DNA from 4 places in the Pseudomonas sp. MM211 genome. Region 3 is predicted to be linked to each of the others. Evidence: predicted binding sites of a transcription regulator. Region 3 holds the regulator's gene; each other region holds the start of a gene.
What was found. The regulator FliA, encoded in region 3, starts transcription of late flagellar genes. The targets are predictions, from matches to a motif close to CTAAAGTTTNNNNNNNNNNNGCCGNTAA.

Region 1 (6,010 bases), 390 kb from region 3:
CGGCGTGCAGGCCGCCCGTGCGCTGGTGCAACGCCTCGATCACCCCCATGAAGAGCCGGTGAAAGTACGCATCGATACCGGCTTTAGCATTGTTGAACGGCAAAGTGCGTGAGAGTCGACTCACATATCCAGCACCTACTTCATTCGGCTTTGGCTGTTTAGGGGCGGAAGCGGACATAGAGCGCTGCTGCTTTTGTGGGAGAGGCTTTAGCCGCGAGCTCTTTGTTTGCCTTGATAAAAAGCTCGCGGCTAAAGCGGATCGCCGCCCGGCCCCTCCTACAAGTTACGCGACCGGCCGCTTCCGCCTCGAAGCAGCCCTGAAGCTCTGCCCATTCCCTTGAATGATTACCTAATCAGCTTAACGTCCGGATTCACGTCAGTGATTTGAACCACCTGGCGGCACCAACAAAAACGTCAAGCGAGGTAATCAACGTGAGCGAACAACCCCTTTCCCAAGGCTGTGCAGACCAGGATCAGATCGCCTGGATTCGTATCGCCTCGGTGTTCCTGCCCCTGGCCAACCCGATCAGCGATGCCAAGGTGCTCACCGGACGGCAGAAGCCGATGACCGAAATCGCCATGCTGTTCGTGGAGATCGAAAGCAAGGACGGCCATCGCGGCCTTGGCTTCAGTTATTCGAAACGCGCGGGCGGCCCCGGCCAGTTCGCCCATGCCAAAGAAATCGCCCCGGCACTGCTCGGCGAGAACCCCAGCGATATCCAGAAGCTGTGGGCCAAGCTGTGCTGGGCCGGCGCCTCGGTCGGTCGCAGCGGCCTGTCGACCCAGGCCATCGGGGCCTTCGACGTCGCCCTGTGGGACATGAAGGCCAAGCGCGCCGGCCTGTCCCTGGCACGCCTGCTGGGCGCTCAGCGCGACTCGGTGCGCTGCTACAACACCTCGGGCGGCTTCCTGCACACGCCGCTCGATCAGTTGATGAAGAACACGGATCTGTCCCGTGAAAAAGGTATCGGCGGCATCAAGCTCAAGGTCGGCCAACCCAACTCGGCTATCGACATCGAACGCGTCAGCACCGTACGCCGCCACCTGGGCGACGACTTCCCGCTGATGGTCGACGCCAACCAGCAATGGGATCGCCCGACCGCCCAGCGCATGTGCCGCAAGTTCGAAGAATACAACCTGGTGTGGATCGAAGAACCGCTGGACTGCTATGACGCCGAAGGTCACGCAGCCCTGGCGGCAGCCTTCGATACGCCGATCGCCACCGGGGAAATGCTCACCAGCGTTGCCGAGCACGCCGAGTTCATCAAGACCCGTGGCGCCGACTACCTGATGCCGGATGCGCCTCGCGTTGGCGGTATCAGTCCGTTCCTGAAAATCGCCTCGATGGCCGAACAGGCGGGCTTGATGCTGGCCCCGCATTTCGCCATGGAACTGCACGTGCACCTTGCCGCGACGTACCCCACCGAGCCCTGGGTCGAGCACTTCGAGTGGCTGGAGCCGCTGTTCAACGAGCGCCTGGAAACCCGTGACGGGCGCATGCTGGTACCGACGCGACCGGGTCTCGGTCTGTCCCTCAGCGACCGTGTTGCAGGTTGGACCGCCCAGGAAGTGGAGATCGGCCTGCGCGGCTAACCCACCCGGCGACGTCACAGCCATGCAGGGTGGATCGGGCCGCGCAGGCAAGCGTCCTCCACCCTGCTCGATGCAATCGGCAATGCCGCCAGCGGATCGGTGACGCGACACTGGCACCAAGGCAGCGAATGCAACTCACGACGATACCGGTCCTGGCGCCGGTATCGGTCGTCAATAACCTTACTTTCCTAATGATGGCGCTTTAATTGCGTGAATCGACGCACTAAACTGCGCGTCGTTCGCGCGGACAACTACCTTGGATAAAGCGCGTAACGTCGCCGAAAGCTGCGCTGGCCATTAAAGCTTCTGCACTGCTGGTCGAATAAATAGAAACCCACGGATGTTTTCTTTGCCAGGAGCTGCGGCATGCAGTCGTTGAAGTCGCTTTACGATTCAATCGAGATGCACTTTTTCGATACCCTGACCAAGAAGTTATCCAGCCTTTTCCTGCTGGTGGTGGTCAGTGGTCTGCTGTTCTGGGTCGCTACCAGCCTGCGTGCCGACATCCTCCAGCAACTGCAAGCCGCGCAGATCGATGCCGCCCTGCTGAGCCGCATCGAAGCCAAGCTCGACACCCTCGGCAACGCGCTGCTGCTCAGTGCGCTGTTCACCCTGGGCATGGTCAGCTTCATGGTCTGGTACTTCCGCCATCTGATCGTGCGGCCGGTCGATAACATGACCCGCGCCCTGGAAGAAATCGCCAACGGCGAAGGCGACCTGTCCCGCGATCTGCCGCTGCTGACCCACGACGAAATCCGCACCCTGGCCAGCACCTGCAACCGCTTCCTGGCCAAGCAACGCGAGATCATCAGTAATGTGCAGGCACTCACCGTGCAGATCGCCGTGGAGTCCGCCCGCTCGCTGAAGAACATCAGCGACTCCAGCGAAAGTGCCACCCACCAGGCACGCTTCGCCAATGAAGTGATGAGCGAAAGCAACAGCGCCGTTGGCCGCATCGCAGAAGTGTCGCAGCAGACTCAGGCGATCTCCGGCACCACCGCACAGAACCTCAGCATGGCGCGCGACTCCTACGCCGAACTGTTGGAAGTGACCGGCAATATCGGCGCCATCTCCAATAGCCTCAACGAGTTTGGCGTGCTGGTGTCCGCACTCAACGAGCGCTCCTCGAACATCAAGTCGGTGGTCGGGCTGATCCAGCAGATATCCTCGCAGACCAACCTGCTGGCTCTCAACGCGGCCATCGAAGCCGCCCGCGCCGGCGAAAGCGGCCGTGGCTTCGCCGTGGTCGCCGACGAAGTACGCACCCTGGCGCAGAACGTCAGCCGCGCTACTGGCGACATCTCGCAGAACATCGACGCCATGCTCAAGGAAGTGGGCTCGACTCACGAGCAGACCGCACTGATCAGCACCAGCGCGCGGGAAACCCAAGTGGTGGTCGAACGCGCCACTGGCCATTTCGAAAGCATGATCGTCGACTTCGAATCCACCAACGGCAAGCTCGCGGAAATCGCCGAGCACATCCAGCAGGTGGCCGATGCCAACACCGGCATCAACGAGCGGGTCACGCAGATCCACGCCGACAGCCAGGCCATCGACGAGCGCATGCAGCGCTCCGCCACCGCCACCCGCGATCTCTCTGGCGTAGCCGAAAAAGTGCAGACGCTGCTCGGCCGCTTCGTGCTCGGCCAAGGCGAACTGGATGCCGCCATCACCCGCGCCAGCCAGTGCCGCGACATCCTGCAGGTTCGCCTGGCCGCGTTGCAGCGCGAGGGCGTGAACTTGTTCGACCAGAACTACCGGCTGATTCCCAACACCGATCCCAAGCAGTACATGACCGGCTACACCGAGCGCTTCGCGCAGATCTGCCAGGAAGAGATCGACAAGCTGACCAAGGGCACGTCGGGCGGCATCGTCACCTTTATCGTCGACAACAAAGGCTACTGCCCGGTGAACAACAGCTGGGTGTCGAAAGCGCCCACCGGCAATCGCGCCGTCGACCTGCCGGTGTGCCGCAACAAGCGCATGTTCTCCGACCCGGTCGGCCTGCGCGCAGCAACCAACACCCAACGCTTCCTGCTGCAGACCTACCTGCGCGACACCGGCGAGATCATGACCGAGATCGACGTACCGTTCATTTTCGACGGTCGCCACTGGGGCAACATGCGCATGGGCTTCGACGCCTCACGGCTGCTCGCCAAACCCTGAAGGTTAATGGTGCGCAACAAAGGTTGCTGCCGGGATCAGCCGTGCGGGGGCGATCCCTACAGTAGGGATCGGTGCCGGAAACGAGGGCGCTGCCCAGTGCTGGTGTGGTAGGACATGACCGGGCTGCGCAACGGCCGCACGCCGCGCCTCGTCAAACAATACGCGGACATGCATGGGTTACTGCGGCGAGCGGCCAAGAACTTTGCCGATGAGGCGAAAACCCGCGTTTTCCCTGGCCCTGAGCATGCCTTTGACGATCAAAAGCGCTGAATACCAGCGCCACCTCCGACCTAGCCCCCTCTCCCACACAACCAGCACTGATAAGGCCTGAAGAACAGGCGACATCTGCCTGGCCTGCAGCGTCAATGATGAGCCCAAGGTGGGGGAGACACTAAAGCCTGCCGCCTTCCCAGAGAAGGCCGTTGAAGGGATCTGCAAGCAGCAGACCTGCTCGCGCGACTACAGCCGAACACCACGCACTCAAACCCCGCTCAAGCAGGTTTGATTACTCACTCGTCGCCGGCGGTGCCAATGTGGCGAGTATCCGGGCGCGGCATACATCTAGAATTTCCTGGGCCAGCGGGCTGTCGTCTGGGCAGGCTCGCGACAACACAATGGCGCCAACCGCATGAGCAATCGTGTTGATGCTTTTGGCTCGTGCTTCGGCTGCCGAGCCTCCATCAAGCTCGGTCGCGGCCAGCTGACGCTCGATACCGGCAGCAAATGTCTCGCGGACAAAGTCCGGCTGACGAGACGCATCGCCACAGAGCGCGGCCATGGTGCAGCCCTCGCCCGGCTCATCGCGATGGCTGCGAGACAGGTATTGCCCCACGAACTCGGATAAATCGGCACCAGCCGTTTGTGCTGCCGATTGCTCAAGCCCATAAACCGCCGCTTCAGCCATCAGATCCGCTTTCGAACCGAAGTGCTTGTAGAAGCCGCCATGGGTAAAGCCCGCAGCAGCCATCAGGTCGGCAATGCCGATCCCATCGTAACCACGCTCACGAAACAGCCTGGATGCCGTCTCGACGATGTGCGCACGGTTTGCTTGCACCTGGGCTTTGCTGACTTTCACGTGTTTGGCCTCGCTTGTATGGCGGCAATCTAGAGCGCGATCTTACATTGATGTCGATCTAAATCAAAATTCTTGACACTTATGATTACAAACATAATCATTAAAGCCACTTCACTGAAGCCCACCCGGCTCCCCACATCACGTAGAGGCATGGCATGACCGACAAGACGATCTTCGACCCCTTCACCCTTGGTGCACTGACGCTCAACAATCGCATTGTCATGGCCCCATTGACCCGCAACCGGGCGGGCGATGGCCTGGTACCCACTGACCTGACTGCCACCTACTATGCCCAGCGCGCCTCGGCGGGCCTGATCATCACGGAAGCCACTCAGGTCTCCCCGCAAGCTCAGGGTTATCAAAACACCCCCGGTCTCTATACCCCTGAACAGATCGATGCCTGGCGCAAGGTGACCGATGCGGTGCATGCCAAAGGCGGCCGCATCTTCGTTCAGTTGTGGCACGTGGGCCGGGTATCGCACGTTGACCTTCAGCCAGGGGGCAAAGCGCCGGTCGCGCCTTCGGCAATCCGCGCTGAAACCAAGACCTTCGTTAACAACGGTTTTCACGACGTGTCCGAACCGCGTGCACTAGAGCTGGAGGAGCTGCCAGGCATCATCGAGGACTTCCGCCAAGCCGCCGCCAATGCGATCGCCGCCGGTTTCGACGGCGTCGAAGTCCACGGTGCCAACGGCTACCTGCTCGAGCAGTTCATCAAGGATGGCGCCAACCAGCGCACCGACCGTTACGGCGGCTCCATCGAAAACCGGGCACGCCTGCTGCTGGAAGTGACGGCGGCAGTGGTCAAGGAAATCGGCGCACAGCGCACGGGCGTGCGCATCTCGCCTGTTTCACCGGCCTCGGGCATCAGCTGCAGCCAGCCACAGCCCCAATACGATTACATCGCGGAACAACTCAGCGCCCTCGGCGTGGCGTACCTGCACGTGGTCGAAGGCGCCACAGGCGGCCCACGCGATAACGCGCCGTTCGACTATGACTCGCTGCGTAGCCGCTTCAAGCAGGTTTATCTGGCCAACAACGGCTACGACCTGGATTTGGCCACGACCCGACTCGCGCAGAGCAAGGCCGATCTGATCGCCTTCGGTCGCCCCTTCATCAGCAATCCGGATCTGGTCGAGCGCCTCAGCACCAATGCACCGCTCGCCCAGCTGGATC
Region 2 (6,010 bases), 530 kb from region 3:
CCGACCACTCGAGTCATCGACGCTGAAGTTCAGGTCACGCCGAATGTTCTGCACAAAACTCTGGATGGACGTGACAGCGTTATCCACCTGTTCGTATATCTGCCCCGTATTCTCAGCAGGAGCCTGGCCCTGGCGTGCAGTAGGCAGGTCATTACCCGCTTCAGAAGAGGCCGCCGCTCCGGCATAAGCCATAGGCACAGAGGTACCTGTTGGCTTGGCCAGCACCGGCGACAAACTATTTATTGCGATGTCCATTTCTTTTACCTCGCAAGGCAAAACGGGGAGAAGCGCTATGCACTTCCCCCCGGAGTTTAAAGCAGCCTAGCCGATTTGGCTTACTGCAGGAGGCTGAGCACCGCCTGCGGCAGCTGGTTGGCCTGAGACAGGATCGCAGTACCGGCCTGTTGCAGGATCTGGTTCTTGGTCAGGTTCGCAGTTTCTGCCGCGAAGTCCGTATCCTGAATCCGACCACGTGCAGCCGAAACGTTCTCTGCGATGTTCTGCAGGTTACCGATGGTGTTCTCGAAGCGGTTCTGCACAGCACCGAGGTCGGCACGCTGCTTGTCGATCGCCTGGATCGCTTGGTCGATGACGATTACCGACTCCTGAGCGCCCTGTACAGTGCTGACGTCGATGTTGGTCATTTCTGTTTCGGTGACACCGGTGGCCGCAGTGTATGCAGGGTTGGTTGTAACCCCAGCGACAGTGCCACTTACACTCAGTGCCGACAGCGCGTTGGCAGTGCCATCGCTATTCTGACCAGAAACCAGTGTGGTAGCACCAGTGTCATCCACAAAGGCACCTACGCCGATGTTCGCATCGTTGATGGCAGTTGCAACCGACTGGCTCACTTCCACAGCAGTCGCACCGCTAGCTACAGCAACATCTACCGAGAAATCAGTACCATTGACAGTACCGGAAACGGTGATGGTACCCGAAGCGCTGGCGGTGCCAGCAGCAGCAGCCAGACTACCTTCGTAGTACTTGCCCTTCAGCGACGCAGTGCTCATCTCGTCGATCTTCACGCTGATGGTTTCGTTAGCTGCGCTACCTACCTGGAAGGTGGTGGTGCCGAAGTTACCATCCAGCAGTTTCTTGCCACCGAAGGTGGTGGTGTTGGAGATACGGTTCAGCTCTTTCTTGAGCTCGGTCACTTCCGAGTTCAGTGCCTTACGCTCGCCTTCGCTGTTCGAGCCGTTGGCCGACTGCAGGGACAGGTCACGCATACGCTGCAGAATGGTGGTCGACTGCTGCAGTGCGCCTTCAGCGGTCTGCGCCATGGAGATGCCGTCGTTGGAGTTCTTCACTGCCACGTTCAGGCCGTTGACCTGGCTGGTCAGACGGTTGGCAATCTGCAGGCCAGCCGCATCGTCCTTGGCACTGTTGATGCGCGAACCAGTCGACAGGCGCTGCAGCGAGGTGTTGAGCGCGTTGGACGAAGTATTCAGGTTGCGCTGAGTGTTCAACGACGCAATGTTGGTGTTTACGGTCAAAGCCATGATGTTTGTCCTCCATCGGACACTAACGTGTTTGCCTGGGCTTGCGACTCTGGCCTGCAATGCTCAGGCAACATTGAGTTCGCTTTCATACTCTTTATCGACCTGAATCTGCGAAGCTTTAGGAGAGAAGTTGAATTTTTTTGCGACTCCCTTGACAAGCCTGGTGCCATGACTCTTCAACCTCTTCCCAAGCAGCGTATCGGCGCTTGCTTGTAATTCTTGAGCCCGACAATAAAACCGCGTCAGACCACCGACGCCTCAGTCAGGCAACCAAGCTCGCTGCCATGCAATCAGGTTGTCCCCTTCGAGCATCCAGTCGCGCATGACCTGCTGCTGCAAGGCGTCGCCTGCGCGAGCCGTCGCGTCCAGATCAGCGACATGCATCCTGATTGCGTCTACCCAATCCCGATAACGGTTCTTCACCCTGGTCACTGGCAGATCTCCCTCGTAACTCGGCACATCACTGCAGACCACGGGAAAACCACAGGCTCCGAACTCCAGCAAACGAAGATTGCTCTTGCACTCGTTGAACAAATTTTCTTCCAGAGGAGCCACTGCCAGATCCAAATTAAGTGCTGCCAATGCCTGTGGGTAGCTATTGATGTCTACGCCGCGGTGAATTTCTTTGACGAAGGGCCGTATTTTCTCAGGACACATGCCCATGAATACCCAGTCGACTTCGTCCGCCAGAGCACTGACCACATCGGCGATCATCTCCAGATCTCCGGTGTGACTGATGCTGCCCGCCCAGCCCACTCTTGGCTTAGTGGACACCCGACGCTGCGCGTGAAGGCCTTTCCACCAAGCTACTGGAAGACAGTTCGCCATAACCCGAATGTCGTCGTGCAACCCTCTGCAGGCATCCGCCAGCGGCTGAGTCGACACGACGAAACGATCAACATATGAAAGACCACGACGCATGGATCTGAGAATGTCCCGGGGCATATGTGCACGGTGAATGCTCTTCATCGGTAGATTGGGCAGATAGTCATCGAGCTCGTAGACCTTCAAGGCACGAGACAGCGCCTGCATACGCCGCATTGCATCAATACGGTCGTCACCTATCTGGCGCTGCAAAACAATAACGTCAGGCTCGTAGCGCTCCAGATCAGCAACGTGCATCAGCCCCGAAGATATCGCCCCGTCGACGAGGCCAGCCTGTTGTAGGGCCATGAATGGCTGCATGACGCGGTAGTGCCCTGAGCCGGAGCTATCGGCGGGATGTGCAAGCACAGTCGCCAACGGTTTCCACGATGACAGTGGCCGCCACGACAACGCCGTATCGGCCAGCTTGAAGCCACCCGGCTGAGAGAGGGAAAAGTTAGGATTGTAGGCTGGGTCTCGCGCCAGTATCGGCAACCATTTGGCGTACATATCGTCATGTTCTGCCGCAGTGCCACGGGAGCTGTCGGCACGATCAAGCATCAGTTGCGAAAATGGTGTCCAGACGGTCAGATAACCTGCCTGACGCGCCTTCAGGCATAGATCGGCGCCAGCGAATCGGAACGGTATCTCACTCTCGCTCAGCCCACCCAAAGTGAAAAACAGCGCTTTTTCGACCAGCAGGCAATCATGTCCCACAGCGCTGCTGTTCTGGGCGACCTGAAGACGCTGCATGTAGCCAGGCGCATCCATGGGCTCACCGGTATACGGCCTGCCGACCGGCCCTTCCAGACCGAGGATAAGGCTGGCCTGAAAGATCTTCCCATCTGCCGAAAGCAGCTTGGCACCGACGCAGCCCACCTCAGGACGTTGACCATGGTTGAGCAGTTCATCCAGCCAGTCATCACTGATTGCGGCTGCATCAGCCGAAAGAAGCAATAGGTAATCCCCATGGGCTTGTTGGGCAGCCTGATTGATGAGGGACTGAGGCGCCTGCTGCCCGCCACCTGCAGGCAGCACGCGGATGCGTGCCTCTCCAAGTGAAGCCAGTGCGGCGAGCCATGCACTGACCTGCTCATCTTGAAAATGACTCTGGATCAACAGCAACTCGTAATTCGCGTAGCGGGTATTCTCAAGAATGCTCTCTACACAGCGCTGCAGGGGCTCTAGGCGCTCGCCAGCAACGATGAGCAGGGAAACAAGCGGTGTTTGCCCATGCCCATAATCAATCTGATAACGACCCGGCTTGGCGGAGCCGATAACTGCATTTTGGTACCCACGCTGCTGCAGATGCAGGCTAATAGCCCGCTGCTCAGCATCGCTGTCGACAAGGGCAGGTGCGTCGGTGATCAGTAAAGGCTCAGCCACATGGCCCAATCCATCCAAGCCACCCTCGCTGATCAGCCTGAGGATCAGCTCAAACTCCGGAGCTTTTTCAAAGGCGGGGTCGAACCCACCGGCCGCTACGACAACATCTCTGCGGAACAGCCAGTGCTTGGCCATCCCGGCAGGGAAACTCAACAGATAATCGAGGTTGAATGCCGGCCGAAACGCGGCAGCAAGCTGCCCCTCCTGGCGGAACATCTCATCGCAGTAGATTGCGCGACAATCAGGAGCGGTCAGCAACTCCAGCCCGGCCATCATCAGGCCTGATTGCGTCAGCTCATCTCCCGCACGCATGAGGAGACACCAATCGAAGGCTGAATCGTTCATAAGCGCATTGAGTGACGCGACATAGCCCTCGGCAGGTAAGGTGATCACTTGGCAAGGCGTAGCGCCCTGTGCAACGTCACTTAGCGGGGTAAGTACGAAAGCCTGCAGCTTCTCATAGTTGAAACGAGCTCGCTCCAAAGACGCCAGAGTCAACACCAGCGCAGCATGGTCGCCCTGATTATCCAGTATCACGACGCCAAACCGGGGGGCCGCCGCTCCGCCCTCAAGCCGCCCTGCGATGTGCTTTCTCTGCACCGGCGTAAGGCTACGTTTGTCCAGCCAGGCCTGCATGCTCGGCGAGGAGCGCCCGTACTCTACGGTAATTCCAAAACGCTGCAGAACCCGTGCCCTGCCTGCGATAACGGCACTGTTACCGCCATCACCATGGCGCCGATACATTTCCAAGTACAACGCGGCGAAATTCTTCTGCTCCCTGCCAAGCATGTGATCAGTGCCGGTGTTCGGCGCATCGCGCAGACGCACCTGCGCAGTGATCAGAGGAACATGCACAAATGTATAACGCGCTGCCAGGCGTAGCAGCATGTCCCAGTCTTCGAATGCGCTAAGCCCCGTATCAAACTCGCCCACGGCCGCCAACATGCTACGCGGATGCGCCCAGGTATTGACGGGAATGTAATTCTGAGAGAACAGGTGATCCCTGTCGTAACTGGAATGACGGAACGGGCTCTGCTTTCCAAGCTCGACACGCTGGCCGCTTTCCACTCGCTCATTGACGTACTCGGCAGCGCTGTAAACCACGCACTGAGGGTTCTTCTCGAGCGCCTCGAACATGATGGCGAGATGATCAGGCAGGTAGATGTCATCATCATCGAGATAACAGACGTATCGACCACAAGCCAGCCTCAAACCGGCGTTACGGGCGGCCGATAGCCCTCCATTGGTACCAAGGCGCACATAGGTGATGGGGAATTGATAACCTTGCAGCAAGTGCTCGACCGGTTCGCCATGATCGTTGACCAAGATCACCTCGAAATCGGTCATTGACTGCTGACCAAGGCTGGCCAGGGCATAGGTCAACAGCTCAGGACGATTGTAAGTCGTCAGAACGACACTGAACTGAGGTGCAACCGACTCGGCACGCAAGCTAAGCAGGTACGGTTCGCACTTAGCCTGCACGCCCTCGAACTCTTCGACTATCTCCGAACGATCAGCCACCGCCTCGATGACCTGCCGACAAACAGCATGAGCCTCTTCGAAACGGGCTGCTTGGATGTAGGGATGCACCAAGGCGCGTGCTTTGGCTGCAAGTGCATCCTGTGCCAATGGCACCGTAGTAGCCTTCAGATTCTCATGCTCAAGAAGCAAGGAATAGATTTTCAGCAACTCGGTCAGATTTCGTTCGACCGTATCGGCCCAGGTGACACCACCTGCATGGGTACGATAGGCGGAAATTGGACGGTCAATGAAATGGATCTTACCCGCGTCGGCGGCCAGAATATTGATGACGTAGTCACCGTACTTGACCGTGCTGCACCATGCCGGATAAGTGCGCAAGAATTCAGCGCGATAGAAAGCAGTACATGCCGGTATCAGGTTTTCCTGAAGCATTTCGGCTATGCCGAGCCCTGTTTTGCATCGTGCCGCTGCCGGTAGCTGGCCCAGCACCTTTCCATCGGCGCTCACGATCCGGGCGCGGCCGTAGCACAGGGAGAAATTCTCATGCGCCTCGAGCCAATCGGCCTGTTCTTGTAATCGGTCATGTGTGAGCATGTAGTCATCGCCCTCGAGCCGCGCAAGGTACTTGCCCCTGCACTGAGCGATGGCAAAGCGGCCATTGGCTTGCATGCCGATGTTCTGCGCATGACGAAAGTATCGAATGACCTCAGGATGCGCGTCCGCAAGCTCCTGACACACCTGATCGGTGCCATCGCTGGAAGCGTCATCGGCAATGACCA
Region 3 (6,010 bases):
ATCCATCGTGCGATTGGCCGCTCGCTCGGTCATGGTCACAACGTAATTGAGCCGCTCCGTAGCGTCGGATATCTGTGAGACTTCATTGGCGTGTGGCACTCGGGGGTCGAGCTGAAAATTGACGATGGCGTTGTGCAGCTCACGCGTGAGCTTGCCGACTTCGTGGTAAAGACCACGGTCGCGCGCCTTGTTCAGTTCATTGATCAGCTGTACCGCTTCGCCAAAGTTGCCTTTTTCGAGGCTGTTTACCAGTTGGCGGGCATTGCTTTTCAGAGTCGACTCGAGGTCGGCCTCTTGAGAATCTTCGTGTTCCATAACAACCTCGCGGCAGACATCAGCCGTTGACCCGCTCGAAGATTTTTTCGATCTTTTCCTTGAGCACCTGGGCGGTGAATGGCTTGACCACATAGCCATTCACACCGGCCTGGGCGGCCTCGATGATCTGATCACGTTTGGCCTCTGCCGTAACCATCAGCACTGGCATTTGCTTCAAACGTTCGTCTGCACGCACTGCGCGCAGCAGATCGATCCCACTCATGCCAGGCATGTTCCAGTCGGTCACGAGAAAGTCAAAACTACCGCTTTGCAGCATCGGCAATGCGGTGACGCCATCGTCGGCTTCCGCCGTATTGGTAAAGCCCAAATCACGCAAAAGGTTCTTGATGATCCGGCGCATCGTCGAAAAATCATCGACGATGAGGATTTTCATGTTCTTGTCCAAGTCGACCTCCGTACAGTCCTAAAACGCCATCAGCATTCTGAAGCGCTTATAAATCGTGAAACCGGCCTGGCGGAACGCCGCAAAACTATTGCGCCCGGCTTTGCTGCGTTCACTGTGTTTTCCAGCGCCCTGCTAATTCCTTATGCGCGCCATTCCACTAACCGTGCGCGTAGGCGCGCGGCACACTGACTGTGTAATTGGCTGACCCGCGACTCACTAACCCCCAGTACCTCGCCGATTTCCTTGAGATTCAACTCCTCATCGTAATACAGCGATAACACCAGCCGCTCACGCTCCGGCAGATTGCTGATAGCGTCGACCAGCGCGGCCTGGAAACGATTGTCTTCCAGCTCATGCGAAGGCCCTTGCAGCAAGGAACTCGTGTCTTCCTGCAGCCCGCCGCTTTCGCCTTCCTGCAACAGATCGTCGAAACTGAACAGGCGGCTGCCCAAAGTGTCGCCAAGAATGCCGTAGTAATCTTCGAGACTCAATTGGAGTTCGGCAGCAACCTCCTGATCTTTAGCGTCTCTTCCTGTTCTCGCTTCAATTTTTCGGATCGCATCGCTGACCATCCGGCTGTTGCGATGCACCGAGCGCGGCGCCCAGTCACCTTTGCGCACCTCGTCGAGCATCGAACCACGGATACGAATACCCGCGAACGTCTCGAAACTAGCGCCCTTACCGGCGTCATATTTACGTGATGCCTCAAGCAGGCCAATCATGCCGGCCTGGATAAGGTCATCCACCTGCACATTGGCAGGCAGACGCGCCAGCAGGTGGTAAGCGATACGCTTGACCAGTGGCGCGTAACGTTCAATCAACTGATGCTGTGAATCTTGTGCGTGTGCCTTGCTGTACATACGGAGTCCAGAGGCTGTCGTCATACAGCCGTGTCTGCAGTCGGTTGTTGCACCAGGCGCTCAACGAAAAATTCCAGGTGGCCTCGCGGATTGGCCGGCAACGGCCACGCATCAACCTTCTGGGCAATCGCCTTGAACGCCAGCGCGCACTTCGAGCGAGGGAACGCCTCATACACCGCACGCTGTTTCTGTACGGCCTTGCGTACCGATTCGTCGTAAGGAACCGCGCCCACGTACTGCAGCGCGACATCCAGAAAACGGTCGGTCACCTTGGTCAGCTTAGCAAACAGATTACGGCCTTCCTGTGGGCTGTGCGCCATATTGGCGAGCACCCGAAAACGATTCATGCCGTGGTCACGGTTGAGGAGCTTGATCAGCGCGTAAGCATCAGTGATCGAGGTCGGCTCGTCGCACACCACCACCAGCACTTCCTGGGCAGCGCGCACGAAACTCACAACCGAGTCGCCGATGCCTGCAGCGGTATCCACGATCAACACATCGAGGTTGTCGCTGATATCGCTGAAAGCCTGAATCAGGCCGGCATGCTGCATAGGCGTGAGCTGCACCATGCTCTGAGTACCGGAGGCTGCCGGCACGACACGAATACCGCCTGGTCCCTGCAGGACAACATCGCGCAGTTCGCACTGACCGTCGATGACGTCAGCCAGGGTGCGTTTGGCCGTCAGGCCGAGCAATACATCGACGTTGGCCAGCCCCAGGTCAGCATCCATGAGCATGACGCGCCGACCGAGATCCGCCAGCGCCAACGACAAATTCACCGACACATTGGTCTTGCCAACGCCGCCCTTGCCGCCGGTCACCGCGATCACCTGTACGGGATGCATACCCATGTTATCTATACACCTTGTCTAACTTCGCTTTAGAGCCACATGGCCATTGTGCGCTGCCGGAATGACCACGGCCAACGCTTCGCCACACCTGCATGATCATCCCGCGCGTCGTGTCGGATCTTGATACAACCCGGCAAACATATCGGCCATCGTATCCTCACTCGGCTCATCCGGAGCCTGCAGGCCTACAGCACGACTGACCAACTGATGGCTACGCGGAACATGTACATCGTCCGGAATTCGCGGGCCGTCTGCCAGATAGGCTACCGGTAGACGGTGGCTAATAGCCAGACCCAATACCTCTCCCATGCTGGTTGCTTCATCCAGTTTACTCAGAATGCAGCCGGCCAGCCCACAACGCTTGTAGCTGTGATACGCCGCCTTGAGCACTTGCGCCTGGCTGGTTGCAGCCAGTACCAAATAATTGCGGGCGTTGACGCCACGACTTGCCAGGGCCTCCAACTGCATGCGCAGTGCTGGATCGTTGGCTGGCAGGCCGGCAGTATCGATGAGAACCACACGTTTGCGCACCAACGGTGCCAGCGCCTGAGTCAATGACTGACCTGGATCAACGTGAGTCACGGAAACGCCAAGGATACGGCCCAGGGTCTTGAGCTGCTCCTGAGCACCGATGCGGTAGCTGTCCATGCTCACCAGGGCGATATTCGCAGCGCCGTACTTGAGTACATAGCGCGCTGCAAGCTTGGCCAGGGTGGTGGTCTTGCCCATGCCGGCCGGGCCAACCAGAGCGATCACTCCGCCCTCTTCCATCGGCTCCTGCTTGGGTGTCTGAATCGAGTGTGCCAGGTGCGCCAACACCATGCGCCAGGCTTGACGCTGATCAGTGAGCGAGGCGACACGATCAAGCAGCGTACGTGCCAGATCAGCAGGCAAACCCATGCGCTGCAGACGGCGCCACAGGGTGGCCTGCTGAGGGCGACGCGCTTGCAACTGGCCCCAAGCCATGGAGCCCATCTGCATTTCGATCAGCTCACGCAAGCCATGCAATTCGGAACGCATGGATTCCAGAGCAGACTGGTCTACCGAAGCCGCTGCCGGCTTCTTCTGCTGACGTTCGAGCACCGCGCTCAGGCTATCGGCCGGCGCACTGCCCGGCGCTTCGGCGAACATCTGCCGATCCTTGCCAGCGTCAAGCTGGGCACGGGTGGTCAATTCAGCCTGGGCGGAAGCGATACGCGACTGCGTCTTGCGCAGTTCAGCCTCCAGGGCCGGATTCGGTTGCCGCGCCGGAGCGGGCTGAACCTGATAATCGAGCGCGGCCGTCAATTCCACGCCACCTGCCACACGGCGGTTACCGATGATGGTCGCATCAGCGCCCAGCTCATCACGAACCAGCTTCATGGCTTGGCGCATATCGGCGGCAAAAAAGCGTTTGACCTGCATGGCCCGTACCCTCGATTAGTTCTGCCCCACCGTCGCAACGATGGTGACCTGCTTGTTGTCCGGAATTTCCTGGTACGCCAGAACATGCATGCTCGGGACGGCCAACCGGGCGAAACGCGAGAGCATTCCCCGAACCGGCCCGGCCGCCAGCAGAATCACCGGCTTGCCAAGCATCTCCTGACGCTGCGCTGCTTCCACCAGGGAACGTTGCAGCTTCTCGGCCATGCCAGGCTCCAGGAGGATGCCATCCTCGGAGCCTTGACCGGCCTTCTGAAGACTATTTAGCAATATCTGTTCCAACCTTGGCTCAAGGGTGATCACAGGCAGCTCCGGCTCTAGTCCCACGATGTTTTGCACGATTGCGCGAGCCAACGAGACGCGCACTGCGGCAACCATGGCGGCGGGATCTTGACTCCGTGGCGCGACGTTGGCGATGGCTTCGGCAATGGTACGGATGTCGCGAACCGGCACCTGCTCCTGCAACAGTGCCTGCAGTACCTTGAGCAGAGTCGACAGCGAGATCAGGCCAGGAACCAGCTCTTCTGCCAGTTTTGGCGAGCTTTTCGCCAACAATTGCATCAATTGCTGGACTTCTTCATGGCCCAGCAGCTCATGGGCATGCTTGTGCAGAATCTGATTGAGGTGGGTAGCGACCACGGTACTGGCGTCCACCACGGTGTAACCGAGGGACTGTGCCTGGTCACGCTGACCGGGATCGATCCAGACTGCCTCCAGGCCGAACGCCGGATCTTTGGCGGCGACGCCATTGAGGGTGCCGAACACCTGACCCGGGTTGATCGCCAGCTCGCGATCCGGATACACCTCGGCCTCGGCGACGCTGACACCCATCAGGGTCAGGCGATAGGCATTGGGTTGCAGATCCAAGTTGTCGCGAATGTGCACGGACGGCATTAGGAAGCCCATCTCCTGTGAGAGCTTCTTGCGCACGCCCTTGATCCGTGCCAGCAGTTGCCCGCCCTGGTTGCGGTCGACCAGCGGAATCAGCCGGTAGCCGACTTCCAGGCCGACCATGTCCACCGGCATCACGTCATCCCAGCCGAGCTCCTTGACCTCCTGAGCACGCTGGGCGGGCAGCAGCTCCTGCTGACGTTGAACCTCCTGGATCTCGACTTCCTTGACCTTGCGCTGTTTGTTGGCGATCCAGTAAGCGGCGCCAGCAGCGACCAAGCCCAAGCTGATGAAGGAGGTGTGCGGCATACCGGGCACCAGGCCCATGGCGATCATGATGGCAGCGGCAACAGCCAGCGCGCGGGGCGAGGCGAACATCTGACGATTGACCTGGGCGCCCATGTCTTCGGAGCTGGATACCCGGGTCACCATGATCGCAGCGGCGGTCGACAGCAGCAGCGACGGAATCTGTGCCACCAGACCGTCACCGATGGTCAGCAAGGTGTAGATGCGGCCGGCGTCGCCGAAGCTCAGGCCGTGCTGCAGCATACCGATGGCCATGCCACCGATCAGGTTGATGAACAGAATCAGCAGGCCGGCGACGGCGTCACCGCGAACGAATTTACTGGCACCGTCCATGGAGCCGTAGAAGTCGGCTTCCTGAGCGACTTCGGTACGGCGCTTCTTGGCTTCGACCTGGTCGATGAGGCCGGCGTTGAGGTCGGCGTCAATGGCCATCTGTTTGCCGGGCATGGCGTCCAGGGTGAAACGAGCGCTCACTTCGGAGATACGCCCGGCACCCTTGGTGACCACCACGAAGTTGATGATCATGAGGATCGCGAACACCACGATACCGACCACGTAGTTGCCGCCGATCACCACCTCACCGAAGGCCTGAATCACCTTACCGGCAGCGTCGTGGCCATCCTGACCGTGCAGCAATACCACCCGCGTGGAGGCGACGTTGAGGGCCAGGCGCAGCAAGGTCGCGGCCAGCAGAATGGTCGGGAACACCGCGAAGTCCAGCGGCCGCAGCGCGTAGATCGCCACCAGCAGGACGACGATCGACAAGGCGATACTGAAGGTGAACAGCACGTCGAGCAGGAACGGCGGGATCGGCAGCATGACCATGGCGAGCATGACCAGCAGCAACAGCGGGATGCCGAGATTGCCGTTGCGCAACCCGGAAAGGTTGCTGCGAACGTCGCCAATCATTTGTGCGCGATCTACTGCCACGTGGTTACCCCAGCTGATTCAATCTTTTG
Region 4 (6,010 bases), 270 kb from region 3:
GGACAGCCAGGTGCGCCTGCAGATCGTACAGACGGCCGATGCTTATGTGCTGAGTGTCGATGACGATGGCCCTGGGATCGAAAGCGAGCGCCGCGAGGATGTGCTGAGCCGGGGCATTCGCCTGGATGAGCAGACCGCTGGGCATGGTTTGGGCTTGGGCATCGTGCGCGATATCGTCGACGCTTGGGGCGGCACGATATCGCTGCATGACAGTGACCTGGGTGGGCTGCGGGTGAGAATCGAGCTGCCTTTGCGCGCTCGCTGAGCGCCGTAGCGAGGATTTACCCGGGTTTCGCTTCGCACTACCCAGGCTACGGGCCTGGCTCGATGCGGGGGCATCCGTCATGAATGCCCCGCCATTGCTTACATGCCGTTGGTGAAGGCCGGATCGCTCAAGTCGATATTGGCCCGCACCGGCTTCAGCGCTTCACCGTATTGAGCAAGGATGTCTAGGGTGTAGTCGATACGCGCGCGAATGCGGCTGTCGTCTTCGCTGGCCGGCTGCTCGTCATTGAGCACCTTGGTCACCTGGCGGATGATCAGGTGCTCGGGCAGGTAGTTCACGCGGCAGTTCTTGTAGCTCGAGCTGCGCAGCTCGGCGATCGGGCTACCGCCGCCAATACCCGACGATACACCCACCAGCAGACCCGGCTTGTGGGCCAGCTCGGCCTTGCTGGCATAGATGAAGAAATTCTTGATTGCCGGCCCGGCCATGCCGTTCCACTCGGGGGCGATCACCACCACCGCATCGGCACTTTTCAGGCGTTGGCTGTAATCCGGCCACGTGCCTTTGTCTTCGGCAGGCCAAAGGGGCAGGGGGCCGGTGCCCAGATCGATGACCTGGCTCAGCTCTGCGCTGGTCTTGCCCAGGGCAATCAGACGTTGACGCAGAAAATGGGCAACTTTTGCGGATTGGCTATCAGGTCGGCTTGAACCTGAGACCAGAACGATGTCGAGCATGTGGATCCTCCATGGGTAAAAGGCGTGAGGCTAACGTTCACTATCGAAAGCGCAAAGGACGTTTGTGCTATTTGCTTAGAACCGTTCTTGAGTAAGCCGTGTGAATCTGACCGTAACGCCTGGGCCGATTTTTGACACCTAGGTCAGCTTCCGGCAGAGTGCGACGCTTTTTGTGGCCTGCCGCCCCTGGCGGCCACCCCAATGGGCCGTGGCTTGCGCGGCGATTCCAGGAGCCATCAATGAACGCAGTTATCGCCGCCGTCGGCATCATGCTGATCCTCAGCCTTTGCCGGGTACACGTGGTGGTGGCGCTGATCGTTGGTGCACTGGCTGGCGGGATGATCGGCGGCCTGGGCATCGAAGGCTCTCTGGCCGCGTTCAACAAGGGCTTGGGTGGTGGTGCTACCGTAGCGCTTTCCTATGCCTTGCTCGGTGCCTTCGCCGTGGCCATCGCCAAATCCGGGCTGGCCCATGCCCTGGCCGACAAGGCGCTGGTGCTGGTCGGCCGTCAGGATGCACGCGGTGGCGGCGGCGGTTCGCTGAAGTGGATGTTGGTGGGGCTACTGCTGGTGGTAGCGATCTCCTCGCAGAATATCCTGCCGATCCATATCGCCTTCATCCCCTTGCTGGTACCGCCGCTGCTCTACGTCATCACCCGCCTGCAGCTCGACCGTCGGCTGATCGCCTGCGTGCTGACCTTCGGCCTGATCACTCCTTATATGTTCCTGCCGGTGGGCTTCGGCAATATCTTCCTCAACGAAATCCTGCTGGCCAACGTGGTGCGCAGCGGCGTGGACGTCACCGGCGTGAACGTCAGCCACGCCATGCTGATCCCGGCCATGGGCATGGTTACTGGCCTGTTGTTGGCGCTGTACAGCTATCGCCGCAAGCGCAGTTACGACCTGGCGCTGGTCGAGCGAACCGAACGCGTGGATGTCGCCTACAACCGCCGTAGCCTCGCCGTGGCGGGCATTGCCGTGGCCATCGCCTTCGGCGCGCAACTGTGGCTCGACTCGATGATCATCGGCGCGCTGCTCGGTTTCGTGGTGTTCTCCGCCTCGGGCATCGTGCGCTGGAAGGAAACCGATGACCTGTTCACCGAAGGCATGAAGATGATGGCGATGATCGGCTTCATCATGATCGCCGCTTCAGGGTTCGCCGAAGTGATGCGCGAGACGGGGGAGGTGAAAGGGCTGGTGGATGCCAGCGCCGCCTGGATCGGCGACAGCAAGGGGCTGGGCGTGCTGATGATGCTGCTGGTCGGACTGCTGGTGACCATGGGCATCGGCTCGTCGTTCTCCACGGTGCCGATCATTGCCGCGATTTTCGTGCCGCTGTGCGTGCAGTTGGGCTTCAGCCCCCTGGCCACGGTGTGCATCGTCGGCACCGCCGGCGCCATTGGCGATGCCGGCTCGCCCGCTTCGGATTCGACCCTGGGCCCGACGGCCGGCCTCAATGTCGATGGCCAGCACAATCACATCTGGGACACCGTGGTGCCTACTTTCCTGCACTACAACCTGCCGTTGCTGGTGTTCGGCTGGGTCGCCGCCATGGTGCTGTAACGAATCAGGCGCAATTTCCAGGTCGCCGCTGACGAGCTTAAGGTTTCGTTGGCGCCTGCCGATGACCTGAGTAGAAGCCTTTTCCGTTGGCTTCGCTTGGCCACAAGGAAAATAAAAATGCGCCTCACGTTGAAGTCCAAAGTCGTGCTGTTGGCACTGGTTCCCGTTCTGCTGTTCGCCTTGGTACTCAGTGGCGCTGCCGCCAAGGTGCTGTACGGACTGGCGGAGGCTGAGGTCGTCGAGACCCGCACCCGGCTTCTGGACGAGAAACGCAATGAGCTGCAGAACTACAGCTCGATTGCTCTGGGGGCTGTTCAGAGCCTCTACGATGCGGCCCCCAATGGGGATCTGAGCAGCCGCGCGCAGGCCATCGTGATTCTGTCCAAGATCAAATACGGCAAGGACGGCTACTTCTTTGGTCACGACTCCAATGTGGTCAGGCTGTTTCGCAGCGACAGCTCCGTGGATGTCGGCAAGAGCCTCAACGATCGGCGTGATGTCAACGGCGTCTATGTGAACCGCGAATTGGTGCGCGTCGCCAAAGACAACAGCAACTTCGTCAATTACTCCTCACCACTGCCTACCAACGAAGCGATTCAGGTTCCCAAACTTGCCTACAGCTATTACCTGCCAAAATGGGACATGGCCCTGGGCACGGCGATCAATCTGGACGGCGTAGAGGAACAGATCGTAGCTGTGCGTGAGAGCATCGATCAGCGAGTCAGCACCATCATCACCAGCATCCTGGTGATTGCGGTGGTGCTGCTGGTGGTCTTCGGGGTGGTCGGCGCAATTCTCGCCAATACCTTCCTGCGCCCGCTGCAGCAGATAAAAGCCAACCTCGACGATATCGCCGCTGGCGATGGCGATCTGACTCGCCGCCTGCCGGTAACCAGCCGTGACGAACTGGGCGAACTGGCCGGCTCGTTCAACCGTTTCGTCGACAAAGTGCACGCTTTGGTGCGGCAGATCGCCGACATGACTGGGCAGTTGACCGAACTGGTCGGCCAGGTCGCCGCCCAGGCGCAGCGCTCCGAACAGGCCATGGAGCGGCAGCGTCACGAAACGGATCAGGTGGCCACGGCGATCAACGAGATGTCCGCCGCAGCCCACGAAGTAGCGAAAAGCGCCCAGGGCGCCGCTGAGGCTGCCCAACAGACCGATCGTGAAGGGCAGGCGGCCAAACAGGTGGTCGACGGCAGCATCGCTCGTATCCACTCCCTGGTGGGCGACATTCGCGGCAGCGGCACTTCACTCGACAACCTGCAGAAGGACGTGCACTCCATCGTCAGCGTGCTCGACGTGATCCGCTCGATTGCCGAGCAGACCAATCTGCTGGCCCTCAATGCTGCGATCGAGGCGGCGCGTGCCGGCGAGGCGGGCCGTGGTTTCGCCGTGGTTGCCGACGAAGTACGGGCGCTTGCCAGCCGCACCCAGCAAAGCACCCAGGAAATTCAGGGCATGATCGACCGCCTGCAGAGCGGCACGCGGGATGCGGTCAACGCCATGCGCCAGTCCAGCGATGCTGGCGACATCACCAGCGAACAGGCCAACAAGGCCGGCACCTCGCTGGATGCCATCGCCGGGCTGATCGGCACCATCAATGCCATGAACGCGCAGATCGCCAGTGCCGCCGAGGAGCAGACCGCGGTAGCCGAAGAGATCAACCGCAGCGTGCACCAGATTGCTGGTGCGGTAGACAGCGTCGCCGACGAAACCCGCCAGGGCGCGCAGACGGCACGCAGCCTGGCGCAGCTGGGGCAGGGCCTGGAGCAATTGGTGCGGCAGTTCAGAATTTGAGCAACGCGGGCAAGGATGCCCTTCTCGAGAAGTTTCTCGCACTTTGTACGGGCCGCAGGAGACTAACGGGCATACCCCTCCTGTGATCCGACCATGCCCACTACCTCCCTCGAAAAGAAAACCTTCATCCTGCTGCTCGTCCTGGTGACGATCGCCTTCATCTGGATCTTGCTGCCGTTCTACGGTGCGGTGTTCTGGGCGGTGGCACTGGCGGTGGTGTTCGCCCCCTTGCAACGGCGCATGGCCCGGCGCATTGGCGGACGCGGCAACTTGTCGGCTTTGCTGACGCTGGTTATTTGCCTGCTGGTGGCGATTTTGCCGGTTATCTTCATCACCTCGGCGATGGTGGCGGAGGGCACCAGCATCTATCAGCGTATCGAGTCGGGCGACCTGGACGTAGGCGCCTACGTCACCAGCACCAAGGAAATGCTCCCTGCGTTCATGCAGCAGCAGATCGACCGCATCGGTATGGGCAACCTGGACGGCCTGCGTGAGCAGATATCCAGCGGCGCCGCAGCCGGCAGCCAGTACCTGGCGACCAAGGTGTTCTCCATTGGTCAGGGCACCATTCAGTTCGTGATCAGCTTTTTCATCATGCTGTATCTGCTGTTCTTCCTGCTGCGTGATGGCCAGGAACTGGTGCGTGATATCCGCATGGCTGTTCCGCTGGGCGACAACACCAAGCGCCGTTTGCAGATCAAGTTCACCCGAGTGGTACGTGCCACGGTGAAAGGCAATATCGTGGTCGCAGCGGTTCAGGGTGCCCTGGGTGGTCTGATCTTCTGGGTGCTGGGCATTCCCAGCCCACTGCTGTGGGGCGTCCTGATGGCCTTCCTGTCGCTGCTGCCGGCTGCCGGTGCCGGCATCGTCTGGGCTCCGGTTGCCATTTACCTATTTCTCAGCGGCAGCGTCTGGCAGGGCGTGGTGCTGACTCTGTTCGGCGTGCTGGTCATCGGTCTGGTGGACAACATTCTGCGTCCGATCCTGGTCGGCAAGGACACTCGCCTGCCCGATTACCTGATTCTGATCTCTACCCTGGGCGGTATGGCGCTGTTCGGTCTCAACGGCTTCGTTCTTGGCCCTTTGATAGCGGCATTGTTCGTTGCCAGTTGGAACCTGTTCAGCGCGGGGAAGAAAACGGCCAGATTGCCCGAGTAGGGTGTTGGAGAAAAACAAACGGCTGCCCTGGGGCAGCCGTTTTTGTTTGTGACGCGCACATATCGAATCGTCGGTAGCCCTGGGAGAGCGACGCGAAATCCGGGGAGCGCTGGCCACGCGAGTGAGGGTGTTCGTCTTCCAACTCATCCTGCGCATCGCTTCGCTCAGCGGCAGGCTACGTGATGGCTTGTCTGCGGCTGCCCGGCCAGATTTCAACGCTGGATAAAAAATGGCTGCCCAGTGGCAGCCATTTTTCGGTGCGTTGCGATCAGAGCGCGGCGCTGAGGCCTGCCTGCTGCACCAAGTCCAGCAGCGGCTGCGGGTAGACACCAAGGATGAATGCCATAACGGTTACCAGGATCAGCATGATCCCGCCGGCACGCTGGCCCCAGTTGAACTGGGCGTCGTGACGCTGCAGGTTAGGCTCGTTGAGGAACAGCGTGACCATTACGCGCAGGTAGTAGAACACCGCGATGGCGCTGCCCAGAATCAGTGCACCGATCAGCCACCACAGCTGTGCCTGTACGCCT

Region 1: the regulator FliA is predicted to act here: its motif matches at 1,817-1,844, upstream of K5Q02_RS13140 (methyl-accepting chemotaxis protein).
Region 2: the regulator FliA is predicted to act here: its motif matches at 1,696-1,723, upstream of K5Q02_RS12515 (flagellin).
Region 4: the regulator FliA is predicted to act here: its motif matches at 2,560-2,587, upstream of K5Q02_RS16240 (methyl-accepting chemotaxis protein).

Annotation. Positions count from the first base shown of each region.
Region 1 is NZ_CP081942.1:2,872,696-2,878,705, reverse strand. It holds gene K5Q02_RS13150 (LacI family DNA-binding transcriptional regulator) at 1-112, shown strand, start outside; gene K5Q02_RS13145 (L-talarate/galactarate dehydratase) at 433-1,593, shown strand; gene K5Q02_RS13140 (methyl-accepting chemotaxis protein) at 1,960-3,759, shown strand; gene K5Q02_RS24590 (hypothetical protein) at 3,874-4,029, shown strand; gene K5Q02_RS13130 (TetR/AcrR family transcriptional regulator) at 4,265-4,834, opposite strand; gene K5Q02_RS13125 (alkene reductase) at 4,990-6,010, shown strand, end outside.
Region 2 is NZ_CP081942.1:2,727,138-2,733,147, reverse strand. It holds gene K5Q02_RS12520 (flagellar protein FlaG) at 1-255, opposite strand, end outside; gene K5Q02_RS12515 (flagellin) at 336-1,499, opposite strand; gene K5Q02_RS12510 (glycosyltransferase) at 1,758-6,010, opposite strand, start outside.
Region 3 is NZ_CP081942.1:3,259,157-3,265,166, reverse strand. It holds gene K5Q02_RS14960 (protein phosphatase CheZ) at 1-315, opposite strand, end outside; gene K5Q02_RS14955 (chemotaxis response regulator CheY) at 335-709, opposite strand; gene fliA (RNA polymerase sigma factor FliA) at 862-1,605, opposite strand; gene fleN (flagellar synthesis regulator FleN) at 1,602-2,441, opposite strand; gene flhF (flagellar biosynthesis protein FlhF) at 2,529-3,836, opposite strand; gene flhA (flagellar biosynthesis protein FlhA) at 3,852-5,960, opposite strand.
Region 4 is NZ_CP081942.1:3,531,014-3,537,023, forward strand. It holds gene K5Q02_RS16225 (sensor histidine kinase) at 1-265, shown strand, start outside; gene K5Q02_RS16230 (NADPH-dependent FMN reductase) at 364-960, opposite strand; gene K5Q02_RS16235 (Na+/H+ antiporter family protein) at 1,200-2,522, shown strand; gene K5Q02_RS16240 (methyl-accepting chemotaxis protein) at 2,640-4,322, shown strand; gene K5Q02_RS16245 (AI-2E family transporter) at 4,416-5,480, shown strand; gene nuoN (NADH-quinone oxidoreductase subunit NuoN) at 5,749-6,010, opposite strand, start outside.